Regions from separate parts of the Paenibacillus sp. V4I7 genome, predicted to be linked through region 3. Evidence: predicted binding sites of a transcription regulator. Region 3 holds the regulator's gene; each other region holds the start of a gene.

What was found. The regulator LexA, encoded in region 3, represses DNA repair genes until DNA is damaged. The targets are predictions, from matches to a motif close to CGAACATATGTTCG.
Region 1: the regulator LexA is predicted to act here: its motif matches at 1,368-1,381, upstream of recA (recombinase RecA).
Region 2: the regulator LexA is predicted to act here: its motif matches at 5,279-5,292, upstream of QFZ80_RS18190 (YhjD family protein).

Annotation. Positions count from the first base shown of each region.
Region 1 covers NZ_JAUSZD010000002.1:3,473,185-3,480,332, forward strand. The annotation lists gene QFZ80_RS17135 (regulatory protein RecX) at 1-175, opposite strand, end outside; gene recA (recombinase RecA) at 252-1,295, opposite strand; gene QFZ80_RS17145 (competence/damage-inducible protein A) at 1,471-2,721, opposite strand; gene pgsA (CDP-diacylglycerol--glycerol-3-phosphate 3-phosphatidyltransferase) at 2,882-3,466, opposite strand; gene rimO (30S ribosomal protein S12 methylthiotransferase RimO) at 3,463-4,791, opposite strand; gene QFZ80_RS17160 (YajQ family cyclic di-GMP-binding protein) at 4,920-5,411, opposite strand; gene QFZ80_RS17165 (helix-turn-helix domain-containing protein) at 5,554-6,438, opposite strand; gene QFZ80_RS17170 (DUF3388 domain-containing protein) at 6,487-7,148, opposite strand, start outside.
Region 2 covers NZ_JAUSZD010000002.1:3,681,097-3,688,244, reverse strand. The annotation lists gene recG (ATP-dependent DNA helicase RecG) at 1-1,848, shown strand, start outside; gene QFZ80_RS18210 (AraC family transcriptional regulator) at 1,928-2,767, opposite strand; gene QFZ80_RS18205 (alpha-L-fucosidase) at 3,066-4,385, shown strand; gene QFZ80_RS18200 (DUF1294 domain-containing protein) at 4,482-4,748, shown strand; gene QFZ80_RS18195 (stage VI sporulation protein F) at 4,877-5,164, shown strand; gene QFZ80_RS18190 (YhjD family protein) at 5,310-5,687, shown strand; partial or broken gene QFZ80_RS18185 (Y-family DNA polymerase) at 5,684-6,169, shown strand; gene QFZ80_RS18180 (DNA polymerase IV) at 6,305-7,148, shown strand, end outside.
Region 3 covers NZ_JAUSZD010000002.1:2,313,552-2,320,699, reverse strand. The annotation lists gene metH (methionine synthase) at 1-1,459, opposite strand, end outside; gene QFZ80_RS11605 (1,2-dihydroxy-3-keto-5-methylthiopentene dioxygenase) at 1,679-2,221, shown strand; gene QFZ80_RS11600 (HAD family hydrolase) at 2,298-3,089, opposite strand; gene QFZ80_RS11595 (DUF896 domain-containing protein) at 3,133-3,315, opposite strand; gene QFZ80_RS11590 (LysM peptidoglycan-binding domain-containing protein) at 3,457-3,864, opposite strand; gene lexA (transcriptional repressor LexA) at 4,013-4,630, shown strand; gene QFZ80_RS11580 (aminopeptidase) at 5,204-6,442, opposite strand; gene glnA (type I glutamate--ammonia ligase) at 6,553-7,148, opposite strand, start outside.

The sequences.
Region 1 (7,148 bases), 1.2 Mb from region 3:
CGATTTCTTGTAGATGTATGGTTTCTCCTTTGTTTAACCGATGCTTGATTAAAATGTCTTCATGAACCGAGAATGCGTATTCTTCATTTAGAAATATATTGTATCGATGCTTACCACGCTTCTGTTTCTCTACCTTGGTGATGATTAACAATGGTTGTTGCTCTTCGCTATTCAAAACTAACCAACTCCTTCAATGAAGAAAGCACCTTAACACAAGGTTTAAGGTGCTTTCATGTATGATCATTAAAAACTTATTCGAAATCTGGTTCCAATTCATCGTCTTCCTCGTCAACATTAAGAGGGACTGCTTTGATTAGATTACTGTTCTCTCGAATCCGTAATTCAATCGTTTCCGAAATACTTTTGTTATCTTTCAAAAACTGCTTCGAATTCTCACGGCCTTGACCAAGACGCTCACCTTCATACGAATACCAAGCTCCGCTTTTATTAACGATATCCATCTCTGTTCCGATATCAATAATACTGCCTTCGCGTGAAATTCCTTCACCGTACATAATATCCACTTCCGCTTGTTTGAACGGCGGAGCTACTTTATTCTTAACGACTTTAATTCTTGTGCGGTTACCAACCATATCATTACCCTGTTTGATTGTTTCCACACGACGAACATCTAGTCGAACGGATGAGTAGAACTTAAGTGCACGGCCACCAGGTGTTGTCTCTGGGTTACCGAACATAACGCCTACTTTTTCACGCAACTGGTTAATGAATATCGCGATAACTTTGGACTTGTTGATCGCACCGGACAACTTACGAAGCGCTTGGGACATCAAGCGTGCCTGCAGACCCACGTGAGAATCACCCATATCGCCTTCAATCTCTGCTTTAGGTACTAAAGCGGCTACAGAGTCAATAACAATAATATCTACAGCACCACTTCGTACTAGTGCTTCAGCGATCTCAAGTGCTTGTTCACCGGTATCCGGCTGAGAGAGTAGAAGCTCATCTATATTAATACCAAGCTTGCTTGCATAAGAAGGATCCAATGCATGCTCCGCATCGATAAAAGCTGCTTGTCCACCATTCTTCTGTACTTCTGCGATTGCATGTAGAGCTACAGTAGTTTTACCGGAAGACTCTGGTCCGTATACTTCAATAATTCTTCCGCGTGGAAATCCACCTATTCCAAGAGCGATATCAAGCGCAAGAGAGCCGGATGAAATCGTTTCAACTTGCATATGTGTAGATTCTCCAAGCTTCATAATGGAGCCTTTTCCGAACTGTTTCTCAATTTGACGTAAAGCATTATCAAGTGCTGCGCGACGATCTGACAAAACACTCACTTCCTTCTTCTATCATTATAGGTATATGATAACTTGTTTTCAGGTGTTTGCCAAGCATTTTTTCGAACATACATTCGACTTTTTAGCGAACAAACAAAAAACCGCAACAAAGTTATCGCTTTGTTACGGTTCTTCCGTTAACACTTAGTCTCATTATATGCGAACTCTAGCTATCTTTCAACTGTTTCCATAAATGATAGAGTGCGCTTTTGGCAGCTCTATGCTTAATGGACTCCCGGTTACCAGATAGCTGCAAAGTAATAACCGTTGTTGCTGCGTCTTTTTGAGCAAAACCTATATAAACAAGCCCTACTGGCTTGCCTTCAGACGGACTTGGACCGGCTACACCCGTGACTGATATGCCAAAGTCGCTTCCGGTCACAGTAATCAATTGCTCCGCTAAGAAGGTTGCTGTCTCGCTGCTAACAGCACCAGGGGAACCCTCCCCTTCCAGCACTTCCATTGGAACACCGAGGAGCTTATGCTTCAAGGCATTCGAATAACAAATAATTCCTCCAAGAAATGATTGGGAACTCCCCGGCACTGCAGTAATCAAATCACTTAGCAAGCCGCCTGTGCAGCTTTCGGCCACAGCAAGCGTCTGGTTCTTCTCGCCAAGCAATTGCAGCACAATTGTTTCGATGGGAACATCTTGGTCCGCATAGAGATACTCTCCTAATCGCATTCTAATCTCTTGTTCGGTCACTTGAAGATTTCGTTCGCCTTCTGAAGATGTCTGTGCACGAGTAGTTAAGCGAATCGTCACTTCGCCTTCTTTGGCGTATGGAGCGATCGTTGGGTCCGTTTGAGCTTGGATTAGATCAAGTAATTGATGTTCCAAATTAGATTCACCGACGCCGGCAAATTTGAGCATTTTGGAATAAAGCGGAATCTCATTGGTCATCCGTGCACGCAGCCAAGGAGCCGCATACTTGGAGAACATCGGTTTCATTTCTTTGGGCGGACCTGGCAGAAGAATGAAATGTGTCCCTTCGTATGTAAATGCTACACCAACAGCAAGCCCTGTTTCGTTATGTAAAGGATCACTTCCCACTAGCATCATCGCTTGTCGTCTGTTACTTTCCACCATATGGATCCCGCGCGACAGGAACATATCTGTAATTGTTTTCATAGAGGGCTCATGCACAATCAATTCACGGCCTACAAACGCAGCAAGCACATCCTTCGTCAAATCATCCTGCGTAGGTCCAAGACCTCCTGTACAAATAACGACATCAGCCCTTGAAGCAGCTAATTTGAAGCTATCCAGCAATCTCTGTTCATTATCACCAACGACCGTTTGAAAATACATGTCTACGCCAAGTGCAGCACATTCTCTGGAGAGAAATTGAGCATTTGTATTTACAATTTGGCCTAGTAAAAGTTCCGTTCCAACAGCGATAATTTCTGCTTTCATCTCGAGTTCCCTCCTTAACATGAGAAAACCTCTACCCCTCGGCCATTCAAAGATGAGCGACCGCGTTTAGAGGTAATTTTTATCGCCAATAAGAAAGCGGTTTTCGGGAGCCGAAAACTTATACTTTCTTAAGTGGTAGAAAAAACAATAGGTTGCCCTATTAAGCCTTTTCCGAAAAATCTATGACATGCTTATTTTTCACAAAGTACTCTACACCAGAATACACGGTAATAATTGCAGCTGCCCAACTAGCTATAACATCAAAAGGAAAGTGCATAAACGTAAAAGGAAAATTATTGATAAGAAGTGCAATGATGGCTGTAATCTGAGCTGCCGTCTTCGCTTTTCCCCATTTGCTAGCCGCCATCACTGTGCCTTCCAATAGAGCAATTTGGCGAAGTCCTGTAACAGCCCACTCCCTACTGATAATGACAATGACAATCCAAGCATCTACTTTATCCATTTCGACTAATGAGACGAGCACAGCCGTAACAAGCAGCTTATCCGCTAAAGGATCAAGCAGCTTGCCCAAATTAGTTACAAGATTACGTTTTCTGGCAATGTAACCATCTAAACTGTCTGTACTCGCAGCAATAATGAAAATTAAAGCAGCAATAATTTGATTATATGTTATGCTAAATTCCTCTATCCGTATTTGAGGGAATTTCACCTTAATCAACAGAAAAAACATGATAATAGGTACTAATAAAATCCTCGCCACGGTGATGCGATTGGCCAGGTTCATGCAATTACCTCCCCGGATAAGTCAAACTCATAAGAGTGGGTAATACGAACCTTAGCTAATTCACCAATGTTAAGCTTCGCATTTGACACGAATACTTCTCCATCAATCTCAGGAGCATCAAATTGAGAACGTCCAATATATACATCACTTCTGCCATCGTATCTTTCGATAAGCACGTCAATTTCCTGCCCGATGCGGCGTCCGCCACGCAGATTCGAGATTTCTCGCTGAATTTCCATAATCGCGTTCGCACGATACTCTTTGACATCATCAGGAACTTGGTCCGGCAAACGCGCTGCTGGCGTATCATCTTCCTTGGAATAGGCAAAAACACCGAGACGGTCAAACTGAATGTCGCGAACAAATTGTTTTAAGTTTTCAAAGTCTTGTTCAGTTTCGCCTGGGAAACCTACAATGAGTGATGTACGTAGGGCAACATCCGGAATCGCTTCACGAATTTTACGAACTAGTTCACGTGTATCCTTCTGGCGGCCAGGTCTACGCATACGTTTGAGAATAGAATCTTCACTGTGTTGAAGTGGCATATCGATATACTTACATACCTTTGGATTAGATGCCATGACAGCAATCAATTCATCGCTAAAGAATCCAGGGTAAGCATAGTGTAGTCGCACCCACTCGATGCCTTCCACTTCACTAACTTTATTCAGCAAAGTAGGCAGCATGAAACCATCGTAAAGATCCGTTCCATAATTCGTGGAATCCTGCGCGATTAGACTAATCTCTTTAACGCCTTGTGCAGCAAGATTAGCTACTTCAGCAACAATGGACTCCATACTTCTGCTTTTGAAGTTACCTCGCATAATTGGAATACTACAGAATGTACATGCGTTATCGCAACCTTCTGCAATTTTCACATAGGCTGTATATCGAGGTGTAGTCATGAGTCTTGGCAGATCCGCATCATAATTGAACACCGGATTCCCAACAAGAACCGGTTTCTTTCCGCGAAGTGCTTCATCTACGATATGGTTGATTTTATCGAAATCTCCGGTACCCACAATGCCATCAATCTCAGGCATTTCTTCCATCAACTGCTTTTTGTAGCGTTGAGTCAAACACCCTGATACGATAAGCGCTTTGAGATTCGCTGTTTGCTTTAATTCTGCCATATCCAAAATTGTATTAACGGATTCTTCTTTTGCTGCATCAATGAACCCGCAAGTGTTCACGATAATGACAGTGGCATCTTCCTTGTTCTCAACAAGCTGAAAGCCACGGCCATGAATTAATCCTGACATAATCTCGGAATCGACCAAATTTTTCTCGCATCCGAGAGTAACTACTTTAACCTTTTCTGTCATGAAAGAAACAACCTCCAATAGTCCTAAAAAACACTCCCTACCAGTATAATACAAGCCCTATAGGGTGTCAAAATGTAAAAACCCCCTACATGTAGGGGGCTACTCTCCAAAGAACATCGTATGTATGCCTATTTCAAGTTAACAAATTGCAAATCAAGAGGAATTTCCGCCTTACGCAGCAAGGCAATAACAGCTTGTAAATCATCTCGACTCTTCCCGGTTACCCGGATTTGATCACCTTGGATTTGCGTCTTAACTTTAAGCTTGGAGTCACGAATTAGAATGTTAATTTTTTTCGAGTTCTCCTGATCGACACCTTGCTTCATGCTAATTTTCTGCCTTACGGTGGAACCAGCCGCTGGTTCTACCTTACTGTACTCGAGATTCTTAATCGAGATGCCGCGCTTCGTCATTTTGGCGTGCATAATATCAAGGACATTCTGAAGCTTAAACTCATCATCCGAGGTAACAACAAGTTGGTCCTTATCCAATTTAATGCTGCTTTTACTACCTTTAAAGTCAAAGCGGGTTAGGATCTCTTTTTCCGCCTGCTGTATGGCATTGTTTAGTTCCTGCATATCCACCTTGGATACGATATCAAACGAGCATTCTGAACTCATCTTAGACAAAACATCCTTTCCATCAAATTACAATAGCATTATAGCAAGAAGCCGTAAAAAAAGAAACATCCTAAGCACTCTCAGCCTAGGATATCTCTTGGTATTATTCATTACCCGGGAAAGCGCAGGAAACGTCAAAATGCTAGTTTTTTTGCAAATTGAGCTGTACCCTTTTGGGGTTTGGTGTATCCCCGACAGGAACGATCGTACCATTCACAGTAAGCTCCAAAGCACTGGCTGCGCCTACATTTAAATACGCAGAACCGGTTAAATCAAAAGAGTCCGTATCACCGGCTTTGTAAAGTTTCTGTCTAAGCATTTCCTTACCGCCTGTCTCTGTAAGAGAATCCACACGTATCCAACAGGAACCTGATATTTTCATCTGAATATTCAGATTGGAAGCACCGGTTATCGTGTAATTATCCACACCCTTCTCGCTGCTGCTAAACTTAACCTGAACGGATGGTGTTGGTGTTGGCACCGGTGTCGGAGTAGGAGTCGCAAGAGGCGCCACTTTACCGTCACCGGACGCATTCGTTGTCGTACTTGGAGCAGTGCCAGTCGCAGGATTCGTAGAATCTGTGATTCTCGGTGATTGCGTTTGAGAAGAAGGATTTTCATCCGCTGGTGTTCCCTTATAGTTCTTGTATGTATAGTAATATACGATACCGAATATAAGCAAAATGAAACAGACAAACATCGTACCAGAAGCCCAGCGGCTCAATTTCTCGGTATTACGGACACTTGTTCTATTATTACGAATCGTTTCTACAACTGGTTTCTCTACAGCTGGGGAGGGATTCGTCGTTTGGTACATGTTGAGAACTTCCGTAGGGTCAAGTCCCACCGCTTCAGCGTAGCTTTTAATAAAGGCACGGACATAGAAGCTGCCAGGCAGAACCTTGTAATTTCCTTCTTCAATTGCTTCCAAGTAGCGTTTACGAATTTTCGTAACTTCTTGAAGATCATCAAGCGAGATCTTTTTTTCCTGGCGTGTTTTACGTAAAATGTGTCCTAGATCAGACATATGGTCACCTCCCCGCGGGATCTTCTTTATTTAATGACGTTACAGACATTAAAAAGGTTCGGACGTATACGTAAATGAATCATAATTGATTTCTTCATCCGGGCTATTTCGCAACTCAATAATATAATCGAAGTGATTATATGTGTATTCCGACTCCCGAATAAATATATCCGGATGCTCGATAACCTTAGTAGAAGGCATACCCATAATGTCCTGCAAAAGGCTATAATGCTTCTCATTTGAGCGTATAGTAGAAACGATTCCATCAATGATATATACGTTATTTGGAGTCATTTCATCTTCCGACAGTTGACTGCGTACGGTTTGTCTAAGTAACGTAGAGGAAACGAAAGTCCAGCGCTTGTTTGCGCATACACTTCCTGCAATAATTGACTCCGTTTTACCAACTCGCGGCATGCCACGTAGACCTACAACTTGGTTCCCTTCTCGCTTGAAAATCTCACCAAGGAAGTCAACTAAAAGTCCCAATTCATCACGAGTAAAACGGAATGTTTTGCGATCATCCGAATCGCGTTCAATATACCGACCATGACGGACAGCCAAAATATCAACAAGCTTGGGGGGTCTAAGAGCGGTAATAGTAATATTATCTACTTTTCTTAACATTTTACCCATTAAGTCAATTTTTTCTTCATCATTGGTTTGTAGAAGCATACCACGGGTACGATCTTCTACCCCATTAATGGTCA
Region 2 (7,148 bases), 1.4 Mb from region 3:
GAGCCGGTGCTGCAGCGCTACAGCGGCAAATCCCGACTATCCTGCAAGGTGATGGTCGATGAGTTCCTGCTGACGGCGGTGTGGTTTAACCGCCACTTCTTGAAGGACCGCTTGCGGCCGCAGCAGGAGATTATACTCACCGGCAAATGGGACGGCAAGCGCAGGCAAATGAGCGTGTCCGATTCGGAGTTTCCCGGACAAGGCGATTCCAATACCGGCACCATACAGCCGGTATATTCGGTTGTAGGCACTGTTACGCAGAAGTGGATGCGTAAGGTCATTCAGCAGGCGCTGACGCAGTACAGCGCGATGATCAGTGAAGTGCTGCCGGCTGGCATTATCGGCCGGTATGGGTTTATGCCGCGCAGCAAGGCGCTGGCGGTCATCCACACGCCGAGCGGTGTGGAGGAAGGCAAGCAGGCGCGCAGGCGCATGGTGTATGAGGAGCTGTTCCTATTCCAGCTCAAGCTGCAAGCTTACCGCGCCGTGACGCGCAGCCGCGCGGACGGGTTGAAACAGCAGGTGGACTTGCCTGCTGTCCGCGCCTTCGTGCGCGCGCTCCCCTTCCAGCTGACGGAGTCGCAGAAGAAGGTCGTAGGCGAGCTCCTGCACGATATGCAGGAGCCGTACGCCATGAACCGACTGCTGCAAGGCGATGTCGGTGCGGGGAAGACGATCGTCGCGGCCATAGGCCTCTACGCGACGGTGAAGGCCGGCTACCAAGGCGCGCTGATGGTGCCGACGGAGATTCTGGCTGAGCAGCACAAGCGCTCGCTGGACAGCCTGTTCGAGCCCTACGGGCTGCAGATTGCGCTGCTGACAGGTAGCTCAACCGACCGCCAGCGGCGGGATCTGCTGGCCTCCTTGCAGATGGGCATGATCGATGTGCTGGTCGGCACGCATGCCCTCATTCAAGAGGACGTCTACTTCCGCCAGCTGGGGCTTGTCGTGACGGACGAGCAGCACCGCTTCGGGGTGAACCAGCGCAGCATCCTGCGGCGCAAGGGCATGAACCCCGACGTGCTGACGATGACGGCGACGCCAATTCCGCGTACTCTGGCGATTACGGCCTTCGGCGACATGGACGTTTCAACGCTGCGTGAGCTGCCGAAGGGACGTAAGCCGATCAAGACGTATGCGGTTCAGCATGCGATGCTGGAGCGAGTGCTCGGCTTCATCCAGCGTGAGGTCGCCGCAGGGCGGCAGGCGTATATCATTTGTCCGCTCATCGAAGAGTCGGACAAGCTGGACGTGCAGAATGCCATCGATGTCCACATACAGCTGCAGCAGCATTTTCCGCACATGCGGATCGGCCTGCTGCACGGGCGAATGAGCGCGCAGGAGAAGGAAGCGATCATGCGCGCATTCAAGGAAGGCACCGTGGAGGCGCTCGTGTCGACCACGGTGATCGAAGTTGGCGTGGACGTTCCGAACGCCACGCTGATGGTGATCTACGACGCCGATCGTTTCGGCCTGTCGCAGCTGCATCAGCTGCGCGGGCGGGTGGGCCGCGGTGAGCACCAGTCCTTCTGTGTGCTCATCGCCGACCCGAAGACCGAGGTCGGCAAGGAGCGCATGAAGGCGATGACCGAAACGACCGACGGCTTCGAGATTGCCCGGCGCGATCTAGAGCTGCGCGGGCCGGGGGACTTCTTCGGCACGAAGCAGAGCGGGCTGCCGGAGTTCCGGATCGCCGACATGATGGCGGACTTTGAAGTCATGGAGCAAGCGCGCGATGATGCGGCTGAGCTTGTCGGTGACTCGTCCTTCTGGACGGGAGCTTCATTCATACCGCTCAGAGCTTACTTGCAGCGTGCGCAGATTTTTGACAGTGAAGTGTTGGACTAATCAGCCTTATAACTAAAAAAAACGCTAGGATGGACTGATGACAACTGTCAGTCGCTGATCCTAGCGTTTTTTTACTATTTTATCCTTTACCCCGTACATTCATCCGATATTCCGTAGGCGGAAAGCCGGTGTCTTTGCGGAAGCTTTTCGCGAAATGGTTCGTATCCTCATAACCGGTCTGCTCGGCAATTTCTCTCATACTGAGCGACGTGGTCGTGAGCAGAAATTTGGCCTTGTCGATGCGCTTGCGCTGCATGTATTTGGCGGGGGGCATGCCAAAGTGCTTTTTAAAATATTTGATCAAGTAATTGGGGTGCAGGTGAACGGACTTGGCCATTTGTTCCACAGTGATGCTCTTATGAAGATTCTGCTCAATAAATTGCCGTAATTGGCCGAGTCGGTCCATTTCATCGGTACGCTTTTGCAGTACATGTACAGGAACCGCTTCCAAGTAGCTGGATATGATTTGCAGCAGGATTGCTTTTTCTCGTAAACGCGAAGTTAGTGACGGTTCATGATGCAAGGCGGCAAGCTCTTTAAACCATGCCGTCATCTGCTCTACGTTGCAAATTTGGATAAACAAAGGAATATCCAGCCATTGAAAGAGGTCAAAAGAACCGATATGTGCCGTGAAATGGCACCAATATTTTAAATAAGGGCGATCGCTGATCGTGGAGTAAGAATGGAGCGTGTGGGCAGGAAGCAGACATAGCTGACCGGGTAAAGGATTAAGCTCCTGATGGTCAACCTTAACCCAGCCTTCGCCTTCCAGAATCCAATACAGCTTATTATGCTCTGGTGTAAAATTAAGCTCCTTCCACGAAGCTGTGCACTGCGTAAGATGCGCTTCTAAAATGTGAATCTGTAGGTTCTGCAGAAGGTCCGATAGGAATGTAATTTGCTGCGTATTCATCATCATGTTCACCTGAGAATGTTAATTATATCCTGATTGAGGTTAGTTTCGTACCTGTTTATTATAGCACAGGCTTGATAGACTAAAGTTGTGAAGTTTTAAGAGGTTGTTTAAAAAGCCCACTTTGATAACGAAGTCATTCATGGAAGCATCTCGGCATCGAATCTTGAACGAAACGGGGAGGTCCGGTACTCACGTAGCAAATCACTACGCCCCGTTCCTCCTTCCCCGGACTTCGTCCAACCTTCTCGGTTCTGAAAGTGGACTTTTTACACACGCATTAAATTCGAAAGGTGTGTAGCTGATGTCAAGCAATCATCCGATTATTCAAGAACGAACAGAGCGTACGCAGTGGTTTCTGCAGGATCGATTCGGTATGTTTATTCATTGGGGACTGTATGCCATTCCAGCCAGAGGAGAATGGGTGCGCAGCGTCGAGCGTATTTCGGTAGAGGACTATCAAACGTATTATGATGAATTCGATCCTGTCCGTTATGATCCTAAGGCGTGGGCGCGTGCTGCGAAGCAAGCGGGTATGAAATATGCGGTATTGACGGCCAAGCATCATGACGGGTTTTGTTTATTTGACAGCGCTCTCACTGAGTATAAGTCAACGAATACACGGGCCGGGCGAGATTTGGTTCGCGAATTTATTGAAGCGTTTCGGGCGGAAGGCTTAAAGGTGGGACTCTATTATTCGTTAATCGATTGGCATCATGAGGACTATCCGGCTTATGGGGATCGCATTCATCCGATGCGGGATAATGAGAACTACACAAGAAATCCGGAGACGTTTGATCGATACCTTCAGTATATGCATGGACAAGTAAGGGAGCTGCTGACGAACTATGGCAAACTGGATGTGATGTGGTTCGACTTCTCTTATGATCGCATGAAGGGGGAGACATGGAAAGCAACCGAGCTGATGGCGATGATTCGATCTCTGCAGCCACATATCATCGTAGACAACCGATTAGACGCAAGCGGCGAAGAAGGCGGAACTATTTTCACTAAAAATCCGCTCAGCTATTCGGGTGACTTTGCTTCACCGGAACAGATCATTCCGCCGCAAGGCGTGACGGATGACGAGGGCAATTCGCTTCCATGGGAAGCTTGTATCACGCTGAATAATAATTGGGGGTACGCAGCCCAAGATTTCCAATATAAATCCTCAACTACCCTTATCCGGAAGCTGATAGAGTGCGTCAGCAAAAATGGGAATCTGCTGTTGAATGTGGGTCCGAATGCGCTCGGCGAGATTCCGAAGGAGTCGCTGGACATTTTGGCCGAGATCGGCGATTGGGTTCAGAAAAATGGGGACAGCATTTACGGCTGCGGGCAAGCCTACTTACCGAAACCGGAGTGGGGCAGGTATACGCAAAAGGGCAATCTGCTGTATGCCCACTTGTTTGAGGAAAGCGTAGGTCCTATTAACTTAAACGGGTTGGCCGGTAAGGTGAAGAAAGCAAGGCTGCTATCTGACGGTTCCGAGCTCTTCCTAAGCCGTCCTTGGAATGCCGCCCAGTATCCGGACGATGCGTTCATTAGTTTCGCTAGACCTGAGCACTCCAGCTATCCGCTGCCGGATCAAAGAGCTACGGTTGTGGAGTTGGAGCTACTCTAAAGAACGAAATAAATTAACATTTGACCGTGCTCGCATTCGATTTTAAGATGATAGTAGATAGTTTACTATTTTTTTGGAAACGAAGGTGTATGGAACTTGACTTATTTTCTCTGTTATTTACTGCTGATGAATATCATTACGTTCATAGAAATGGGACATGACAAGGGACAAGCCAAAAAAGGCGGGCGTAGAGTGCCTGAAAAACGTCTTTTTATACTGGCTGCTCTCGGTGGCGGGATTGGCGGGTGGCTCGGTATGCGGGTTTGGCGCCATAAGACGAAACATACCTCATTCGTCATTGGCATGCCGCTGCTTGTTGCGCTAAATAGCCTATGTGTCATCATGGTCGCGATTTATATGTAGCAATAGCAAAAAATAGGAGACAGTTGCCGGCAGCGGCAGCTGTTTTCTTTTTTATACAGGAGTCCTAGTCAAGTTTGCATGCATTTACTCATAAGCTAGGAGCATGACAGGTTATCGGAGGTGCGAACATGAGCTATCACCATTATGGCATCGATCCTGCGCTCGTTGAGCGCGTAAAGTTCAAGATGAAAAATCCAGAGATCAAGGAACGCATTAAAATGCTGCTGCAGGGTGTTACGAAGGCTGATTTACAAAATCATACCAAGGTTACGCGCTTAATAGGACTTGCCGCCGGCATTCTCGGTGAGAAGCTAAGCGGAAGCCAAACGACCCAAATTTTGGAGTTTATCCTTGCACAAAAGATTGATCCATCTAACGCCTTTCACTTGATCAAACTCTGGTCCATGTTTCGATAGACTAAACAAAATGCGCCACTTGCAGGGTTAAAGATGCCCGTTAAGTGGCTTTTTTTTGCTTCCAGAAAAATTCACTTGCATAACGAATACGTGTTCGGTATATAATAAGTAACACGAATATATGTTCGCATATGGTGGTGGAAATATGAAAGTTAGTTCAAGTTCAAGAATTGAGACAGAAGAGGATGTTCAAATTGTTAAGGAATACACGCTGCTGCCCATTTTACTCGATATGCTAGCAAGGGACATGGAGGAGCTCAAGGTTTATAAGGATAAAATCGTGTACAATCATATTCTTTTTTATCTCAGAGAAGTTGAGATGGCTATTTATCCGGAATTACAAAGTATTAAGAGCCAGATGAAGAAGCGAGATATTAGAGTTATCCATACCGAAATGAATGCCTTAGGCATTAACGTAGAGTACAAAGTCCGAGGCTACATTCATCATTTCACGATGCTTCGCAGCTTGGTCAAGGCTGAGCTTATGACTACGCTCATGAATATGCGGGGGGGATTGCGGTGAGCAAAGGAAGCAAAGGCCGGGAACGAACGATCTTCCTAGCAGATTGTCAGAGCTTCTATGCCAGTGTGGAGAAAGCGGGTCACCCGGGCTTAGAGGATAAACCGGTTGCTGTTGCAGGAGACCCTGCTCTACGTTCGGGTATCATTCTAGCCGCCTGCCCCGTTGCTAAGAAATACGGCGTATCCACAGCCGAACGGTTAGGCGAAGCGCTTAAGAAGTGTCCTGAGCTGATCGTGATGCGTCCGCACATGCAGCATTATATCGATGTTTCGCTGCAGATTACCAAGATTTACGAAGAGTTTACCGATCTTGTTGAAATTTTCAGTATAGATGAGCAGTTTCTTGATGTTACAGCGAGTTTGTCTATGTTCGGAGATCCGATCACGATTGCGAAAACCATTCAGCTAAAGGTGTTCAGTCAAACGGGGGTAAAGGTTCGTATAGGGATTAGTTCTAATAAAATACTAGCGAAGATAGCAACAAGACTACCAAAAATTCATGTACAGAATAGAACAATTTAATAAAATCCCTTATGTAACAAGGATTTTTTTAGTAAAGACTCATGTACATAATTGCGGTATGCAATTTTGATGTATAAACATTTTGGTGGTGTGACTATGAAATCAGAACGAGCTGTTATGCTTGTGGACTGTCAGAGTTTTTATGCCAGTGTGGAAAAAGCGGCACACCCAGAGCTTTGCAATAAACCCATAGCGGTTGGTGACCCTGCCCGTAAGAGCGGTATTGTATTAGCTGCTTGTCCCATTGCGAAATCTTATGGCGTATCAACTGCGATGCGAAATTTTGAAGCTCTTGCTGTTTGCCCAGATCTTACTATAGTCCGACCAAGAATGAAGACTTACATTGATGTCTCTACACTCATCACAGAGATTTATGAAACCTTTACCGACTTGGTTGAACCTTGGAGCATTGACGAGCAATTTATTGACGTGACAGGTTCAACGTCGCTTTTCGGATCACCAGAAGAAATTGCACGCCAGATGCAAACAAAAGTTATGCTTTCTACAGGCGTTTGGATTCGTGCGGGTATCTCTTCAAACAAAGTGCTTGCCAAAATGGCCACAGACAATTTCGCGAAGAAGAGCGAAAGTGGCATTTTCGAATTGCCAGTAAATCAGGTCGAGTCCATATTATGGCCGTTACCTGTCTCACAAATGTACATGGTTGGGTCTCGGATGACTGCTCACTTTGTAAGAATGGGATTGAATACTATTGGTGATATAGCGCGGCTAGAGCTTGGAGAATTCAAACGGCGCATGCGGATTAGGATGGGACGACAAAGCGATATCAAAGCAGAATATTATTGGCAAACAGCGCGCGGAATTGATCCCAGCCCAGTCGTTGCAAGAGCCTTCGCGAAGCCGCAATCTATTACTCGAGGCAGAACGGTACAGTCAACGAAATACCAGACAATGGAGGACATAGAGCCGCTAATGATTG
Region 3 (7,148 bases):
TCTGAGTCAAAAGCTCGTAAGACCGCGTCGCGACTTCGATCTTCGCTTCACGCGAAACCGCTTGGCCTCGTTCATCAATGAGAATACAAACAACGGCAGCCCCGTAACGTTTGATTAAAGGTAAAATGCCTTCGAACTTCGTTTCACCATCCTCCAAGTTAATGGAGTTAATGATCGCCTTGCCTTGGGAGTACCTAAGTCCAAGCTCAATGATGTGGTCATATGTCGAGTCAATCATTAACGGAACCTTGACTTTCTTCACAACCTGCTGCATAAACTCTTCAACGGCATAAGCTTCGTCAATGTCTGTATCTTGCAAGTTAATATCTATAACGTGAGCGCCGTTCTTAACTTGATTACGTGCAATCTCAGAGCCTTCTTCAAACTTACCTTCTTTAATAAGACGTTTGAATTTTCGTGAACCTGAAATATTGGTCCGTTCGCCAACCATGATCGGACGGTTTTCTGGCTCGATAAATAACGTTTCAATCCCTGAGACAGCAGGTAAATGCGAACCATATTGCGTTCTTGGCTTATACTGAGATAGTGTCTCTGCCATTGCACGAATGTGATCCGGCGTTGTCCCACAGCACCCACCGGCAATATTGAGCCAGCCTTGCTCTGCAAAACCAGCCATCTTTTTAGCCAATGATTCAGGAGACTCGTGGTAATGTCCGTTCTCATCCGGCAAACCGGCATTCGGATAACAACTAATCGCTGTTTCAGCAATATCAGACAACGTTCGGATATGATCCCTCATAAATTCAGGACCTGTAGCACAGTTCAGACCCATTGAAATAGGCTTCAAATGCTCCAAGGAAATATAGAAGGATTCAATATTTTGACCGGCTAATGTTGTGCCCATCGGTTCAATGGTACCCGAGATCATAATCGGAAGTTCAACACCCAATGTTTCATATGCTCTGCGAATTCCGATACTGCCTGCTTTGACGTTCAGAGTATCTTGGGAAGTTTCCAAAAGAAGTGCATCCACGCCCGCTTCAACAAGAGCTAAAGCTTGCTCGTAATAGCTCTCCTCTAGTTCAGCGAATGTTACTCCACCGGTTACCGACAACGTCTTTGTTGTAGGACCCATGGCACCAATAACATAACGAGGCCACTCTGGTGTCGAATATTTATTCGCTGCCTCGATAGCAATTTTAGCTGCAGCAAGATTTAACTCGCGATGTCGGTCTTGCAAATCATATTCCGCTAGTACCACACTCGTGGTCCCGAAAGTATTGGTTTCTATCATATCAGCGCCCGCGGCGAAGTAAGCTTCATGAATTTTGCGGATAACATCTGGCCGTGTAACACAAAGAATCTCATTACATCCGTCTAGATCATCGCTTCCGAAATCATCAGCGGTTAAGTTCTCTTGCTGAATCATTGTACCCATGGCACCATCTAGGATCATGATCTTTTTCTTAAGCTGCTCTTGAATCGGTGGTTTGGTCATTGCATGACTCCCTTTCAACTTATCCTAAAGCTATAGAGAATAAAAAAAACGACAATTTATGTTAAGATTTAGTGTAACAGAATCCGGCTTCTATGAAAAGAATTTGAATTATCATAATTTCCTATAGGCTTTATCGGAAATTCTTATGTACAACCATCGACAGCTAACTGTATTTCCACTATAATACAAGTATATTTACTTTAGAAAGAGGGATGCTGCGTGGCACAAATAAGAATACGCAATACGAATGAACGTATTGAAGGCGATGAGCAGGTCAAAGCCTTCTTGGATAGTCAAAATGTTGTTTATGAACATTGGGACGCTAACAAACTTCCGGAAACACTGCGTGAGAAATTCATTCTAAGTGATGAAGAGAAAGCTCAAATTATTAGTACTTATGAAGAAGAAATTCGTGATTTGGCTGCTAGACGCGGTTATGAAATTTGGGATGTCATCGCGCTTTCCGATTCAACGCCTAACATCGAAGAGCTCCTAAAGAAATTCGAACAGGTGCACACTCATACGGAAGATGAAATTCGCGCAATCGTTTCTGGCCGAGGGATTTTCATTATCAAATCCGAAAGCGAAGTTGGCTATTTTGATGTTGAACTTGAACCAGGCGATGTGATCTCAGTTCCTGAGAACACGAACCATTTCTTCACACTTATGGATAATCGTGAAATCGTTGCAGTTCGTCTCTTCATCGAAAAAGATGGCTGGGTTGCTTATAACATTGATGATCCCGAATTTACTAAAGCTTAATTCTATTATATGAAAAATAAACCCAACAGCGCTGGACTTATTGTCCTACAGCCGTTGGGTTTTTGTTTATTCACTGTTATCCGTTCGAAATAATCGGCAAAATATCATGAAGACGGGAAACCTCATACACAGGAACGATCTCATCTCCACTTTGAAGCCCATGATGATTAATCCAAATATTGCGCATTCCTACACGGCCAGAACCAAGGATATCGGTTGTCAATTTATCTCCGATCATGATTCCTTCCTCTGCTTCTATCCCAAGTAGTCCCATTGCATAGTTGAAAATAGATGTCGCTGGCTTACCTACACCAAATTCACCGGAGATCACAATATGATCAAAGTAGGCTGCGATATTTGGGACACCTGCTAATTTTTCCTTTTGCAAATCGGGCGAGCCATTCGTTAATAACAACAATTGATAGCTGCCTTTCAAAGCATCTAATACTCGGAACGTTTCCTCATAGACGTAAGGACGGCGTCGACGTTCTGCTGGAAATAGTTCTCCAAGCTTATACCCGAGCTCACGATCCTCTATCCCCAACGCCGTAAGCCCTCTTGTCCAAGATTCCGTACGATATCCTGGAGCTAGTTTCTCAAGCTTACGAAAGTTCTCATTCTCACCTTGTGTGAAATTTGCCCATAAGCCTTCGAAGGGATTAATCCCAATCATTTTCGTAAATGCAAAGGTTTCAAAAGATTCATATAAAGAACGCGCTTCTTTGCGAACAGAAGCTTCCAATTCCTCGGGATTCACGGCTACATGCTTTGCAGCTTCAGCACATGTCGCTTCGAAAGCTTCCTGCACACTGCGATCATCCCAAAGAAGCGTATCATCTAAATCAAAAAGTACGGCTTTCAACGTCATCATTCATTTCCCCTTTTGAATGTTGTATCTATATGAGCAGCAATTACTCTTCGTCCGTAAACTTGATGGAATCAAGTTGAACTTTGAGATTGCCACGGAATGCTTCAATATACTTCTTTCTGAGTTCGTTACGTTCATCGATTTCCGCATCTGTTAAGCCAACTGTTTTCGCTTTACGAGCAAGCTCATTAATACGTTCGATATTCTGTTCCATGTTGTCACTCATAATGATCCTCCCAGTCAAAAATTCAATATGAGTACTACTTTGCCATCCCTATTAAGGAATGTCAAGAGACAACAAAAAGAGGCATAGGAACAAGTCCAAGCCTCATCATATTTAGAGTCTATTAAAAATAGTAAAGTGAAATTACGGAAGCAATAAAACCTGTCCTTCTTTCAGGGAGCTGGTGGTTAAATGATTGATTGTCTTTAATTCATGCATATAGGAACGCACGTTCTCATCGCTTTTTTTATGTGCAGAAGCAATATCCCATAGTGTGTCTCCTCGTTGAATAACGACTTGATCTTGTACGACTGCTTTCGGAGAAATGTTAAAAGGCGTCACGGAAACTGGGGTTGTTGCGTTTGCAGCCCCTTCCCCTGCATAGGCTTGAACCATAGCACCAAATGAAAACACAGTACCAAGAATAACTGCTAATAGAATGAAGCGTACAATCGCTTTTGTATAACTAGAATTAAATGTCATCCCTTTGGATGTGCTAGCAGATCTATGAGGTGCGTGTGTTGTGTTAGTGTTTGAATAAGCCATATACATGAATGATCATCTCCCAAACATTTGTTCTGGTATTAGAATAACACGAACACATGTTTGAGTCAACCCTTTTTCTCGAACTTATGTTTGTACGAACTCGGGTTCTATGTTATACTTTGGGTAATGATTCCCAGTATTGGAGTGATAACTATTGAGTAAGATTTCGCAGCGTCAACAAGCTATATTGGAATTCATTAAGAATGAAGTGAAAGATAAGGGGTACCCGCCTTCCGTTAGAGAAATCGGCGAGGCAGTCGGACTAGCTTCTAGTTCAACTGTACATGGGCATTTGGAGCGTCTTGAGAAGAAAGGTATGATTCGTCGAGATCCTACTAAGCCTCGTGCTATTGAAATTCTAGGTCTTGATGGTGCTGAAACGCATTTTGCGGTTTCTGTAGCTCGCGTACCTCTCGTTGGTAAAGTAACTGCCGGTGTGCCTATTACAGCAACAGAGAACATTGAAGACTACTTTCCACTTCCTGTCAGCATGGTAGGAGACAATAATGTGTTCATGCTTAGCGTCATGGGTGACAGTATGATCGAAGCCGGTATTCATAACGGCGATTATGTCATCGTAAAGCAGCAGCAAACCGCTAATAACGGAGACATTGTTGTTGCAATGACGGAAGATGATGAAGCAACGGTGAAACGCTTTTACAAGGAAAAGGATCATATTCGTCTTCAACCGGAGAACTCTGCTTTGCAGCCTATCCTCTTGAAACATGTTACGATACTAGGCCGTGTCATTGGTTTGTTCCGGGATATGTAATAGCCCTACAGCCCTTATTCTACATACAATACCAATGAGAAAGGACCGAGAGGACAATAGTCCCTCGGTCCTTTTCTATGTAAACAGCCTTTGTCGTATGAAGCAATGATCAGATGGATCAACTCAATAACGTAGAGGAGCAACAGATCCAAATATGGATTATCAAAAGTTTATCATATGAACCTTGTTCCCTACTTAACCAAGAAGGTTGAAGCGGATTCAGATAAGAGTCTTAATAGACTTCTATTACGTCTTTTAGATCGCATTTTACCTAAATAGAAGCTCCTATAGACTACACTTAGACATAATCCTCTAGTTGCTTCAATATAAAGAAATGGGGCTGTCCCAAAAGTAAAATTTACTCTTGGACAGCCCCTTAAGCCCTATAGACCTTCTGGGACATTCGAATCGATATTCAGAACGGAAAGCATCCTTCCTATACACATCACAATTTTGGACGGATTAGAAGTCTCTAGAGACTTCTATCTTCCGTCTTCCTTCTTCTATCTGCTCACTATCCCCTTAAATAAAACCAGAAGTACTTCCAACTTAGAAATTAATCTAAAATTTCAACTAAAATGCAAGCGCCCAATTTCCATGACGGAAAATCGGTTCAACGGTACCATCACCACGGACACCATCGATCTCAAGATCAGCGGTCCCGATCATAAAATCCACATGAATCAAACTGGTGTTCCCACCTCGAGTTTTCAGCTCTTCACTTGATAAAGATACTCCATCCTGCAAGTTGATCGGGTAGCAGCTTCCTAAGGCCAGGTGGCAGGATGCATTCTCGTCAATGCCCGTGTTGTAGAAAATGCGATCTAGATTTGAGATCGGCGAATCAAAAGGTACGAGCGCAACTTCTCCCAAATACCGTGCGCCCTCATCCATATCGAGCAACTTAGCTAGATGCTCATAGCCGACTTCTGCCTGATAATCCACAACTTTCCCGTCCTCGAACTTGAACGAAAACCGATCCACGAGCGCCCCATTCACATTTAATGGTTTGGTGCTCGACACAGTCCCATGAACACCTGTTCGCATAGGCATTGTAAAAACTTCCTCAGTCGGCATATTCGCCACGAAACGTATTCCACTTGCGTTCTCCGTATCACCGCCAAGCCAAATGTGGCCCTCCGGCAGTTCGACTCGCAAATCTGTTCCTGCCGCTCGATATTGAAGCGCCTCGTATTGCTTCTCATTTAACACGGTGCGAACGCGCTTCAATTGCTCCATATGAACTCGCCAAGCCGCAACCGGATCATCTTCATAAACGCGATTTATCCGGAAAATTGCCTCCCACATTGCATCGATCCGCTGGTCTTCAGGCAAATCAGAGTAGACTTTGGATGCCCACGCCACCGTAGGCGCTTTGATTAAACACCAGCTGAACTTACTTGTTCTCACATAGTGCTGATACTTTGCTCTAGCTGTAGCCATAGATTTGGATGCTCTAGAAATCATACTTGCATCAATACCCGCGTACAAATCAGGATCCGGAACTTTGATATTCAGCAATGCTCCACCGTTTTCTACAAAACGTTCTAACATACTCGTATACCACTCTGGATAGTAATCGAGAGCTTCCACATTGGCATATTCGAATCTACTGCGAGTAATCATATCATCCTGCCAGTGCACTTGGACAAAATTCGCCCCTGCCTCATAGGCTTTCTTTACGATAAGTCTAGTCAATTCTAGGGATTCTATCGGCGACTCTATCATCAGATCCTGCCCTTTGTGGAGGTTAACCCCTACTTTGACTACAAGTTCAGCATACTTTTCCAAATTAGTTTGAAAGTTGTCCAACATTCTCATGATCTCCTTCGCGTGAAAAAGCCCATCAGTTCAGAAACGTTCCTGAAGGCTGACGGGCTTGTCGTATCTAATTGTAGCATCAATATCAACGTGCTAAGCGATTAATAAAGGGACAGATATTGATCTCTTTCCCATTGGTGAACTTGTGTGCGATACATATCCCACTCGATTTCTTTAAGCTCATAGAAATGAGCCAACGCGTGTTCGCCAAGTGTATCGCAAATCACGTCATTGCGAAGCAGCTCGTCCAATGCTTGTTTCAAGTTCAATGGCAAAGTAGGAATGCCATCGCTCTCTCTTTCCTCTTCAGTCATCACATATATGTTACGATCAGTAGGAGGAGGAAGCTGCATTTTGTTCTTAATGCCATCCAGTCCGGCAGCAAGCATAACAGCAAGTGCCAAGTAAGGATTAGCAGCCGGATCCGGGTTACGAACTTCAACGCGAGTGCTTAAACCGCGGGATGCTGGAATACGGATCATCGGACTACGGTTACTTGCCGACCATGCTACATATACAGGCGCTTCATAACCAGGCACGAGACGTTTGTATGAGTTAACAGTAGGGTTCGTAATCGCAGCAAAAGAACGTGCATGACGAAGTACACCCGCCATATATTGTCTAGCCACATTACTTAAGCCTAATTTATCGTTTTCTTCATAAAAAGCATTCACATCACCTTTAAATAAGGATTGGT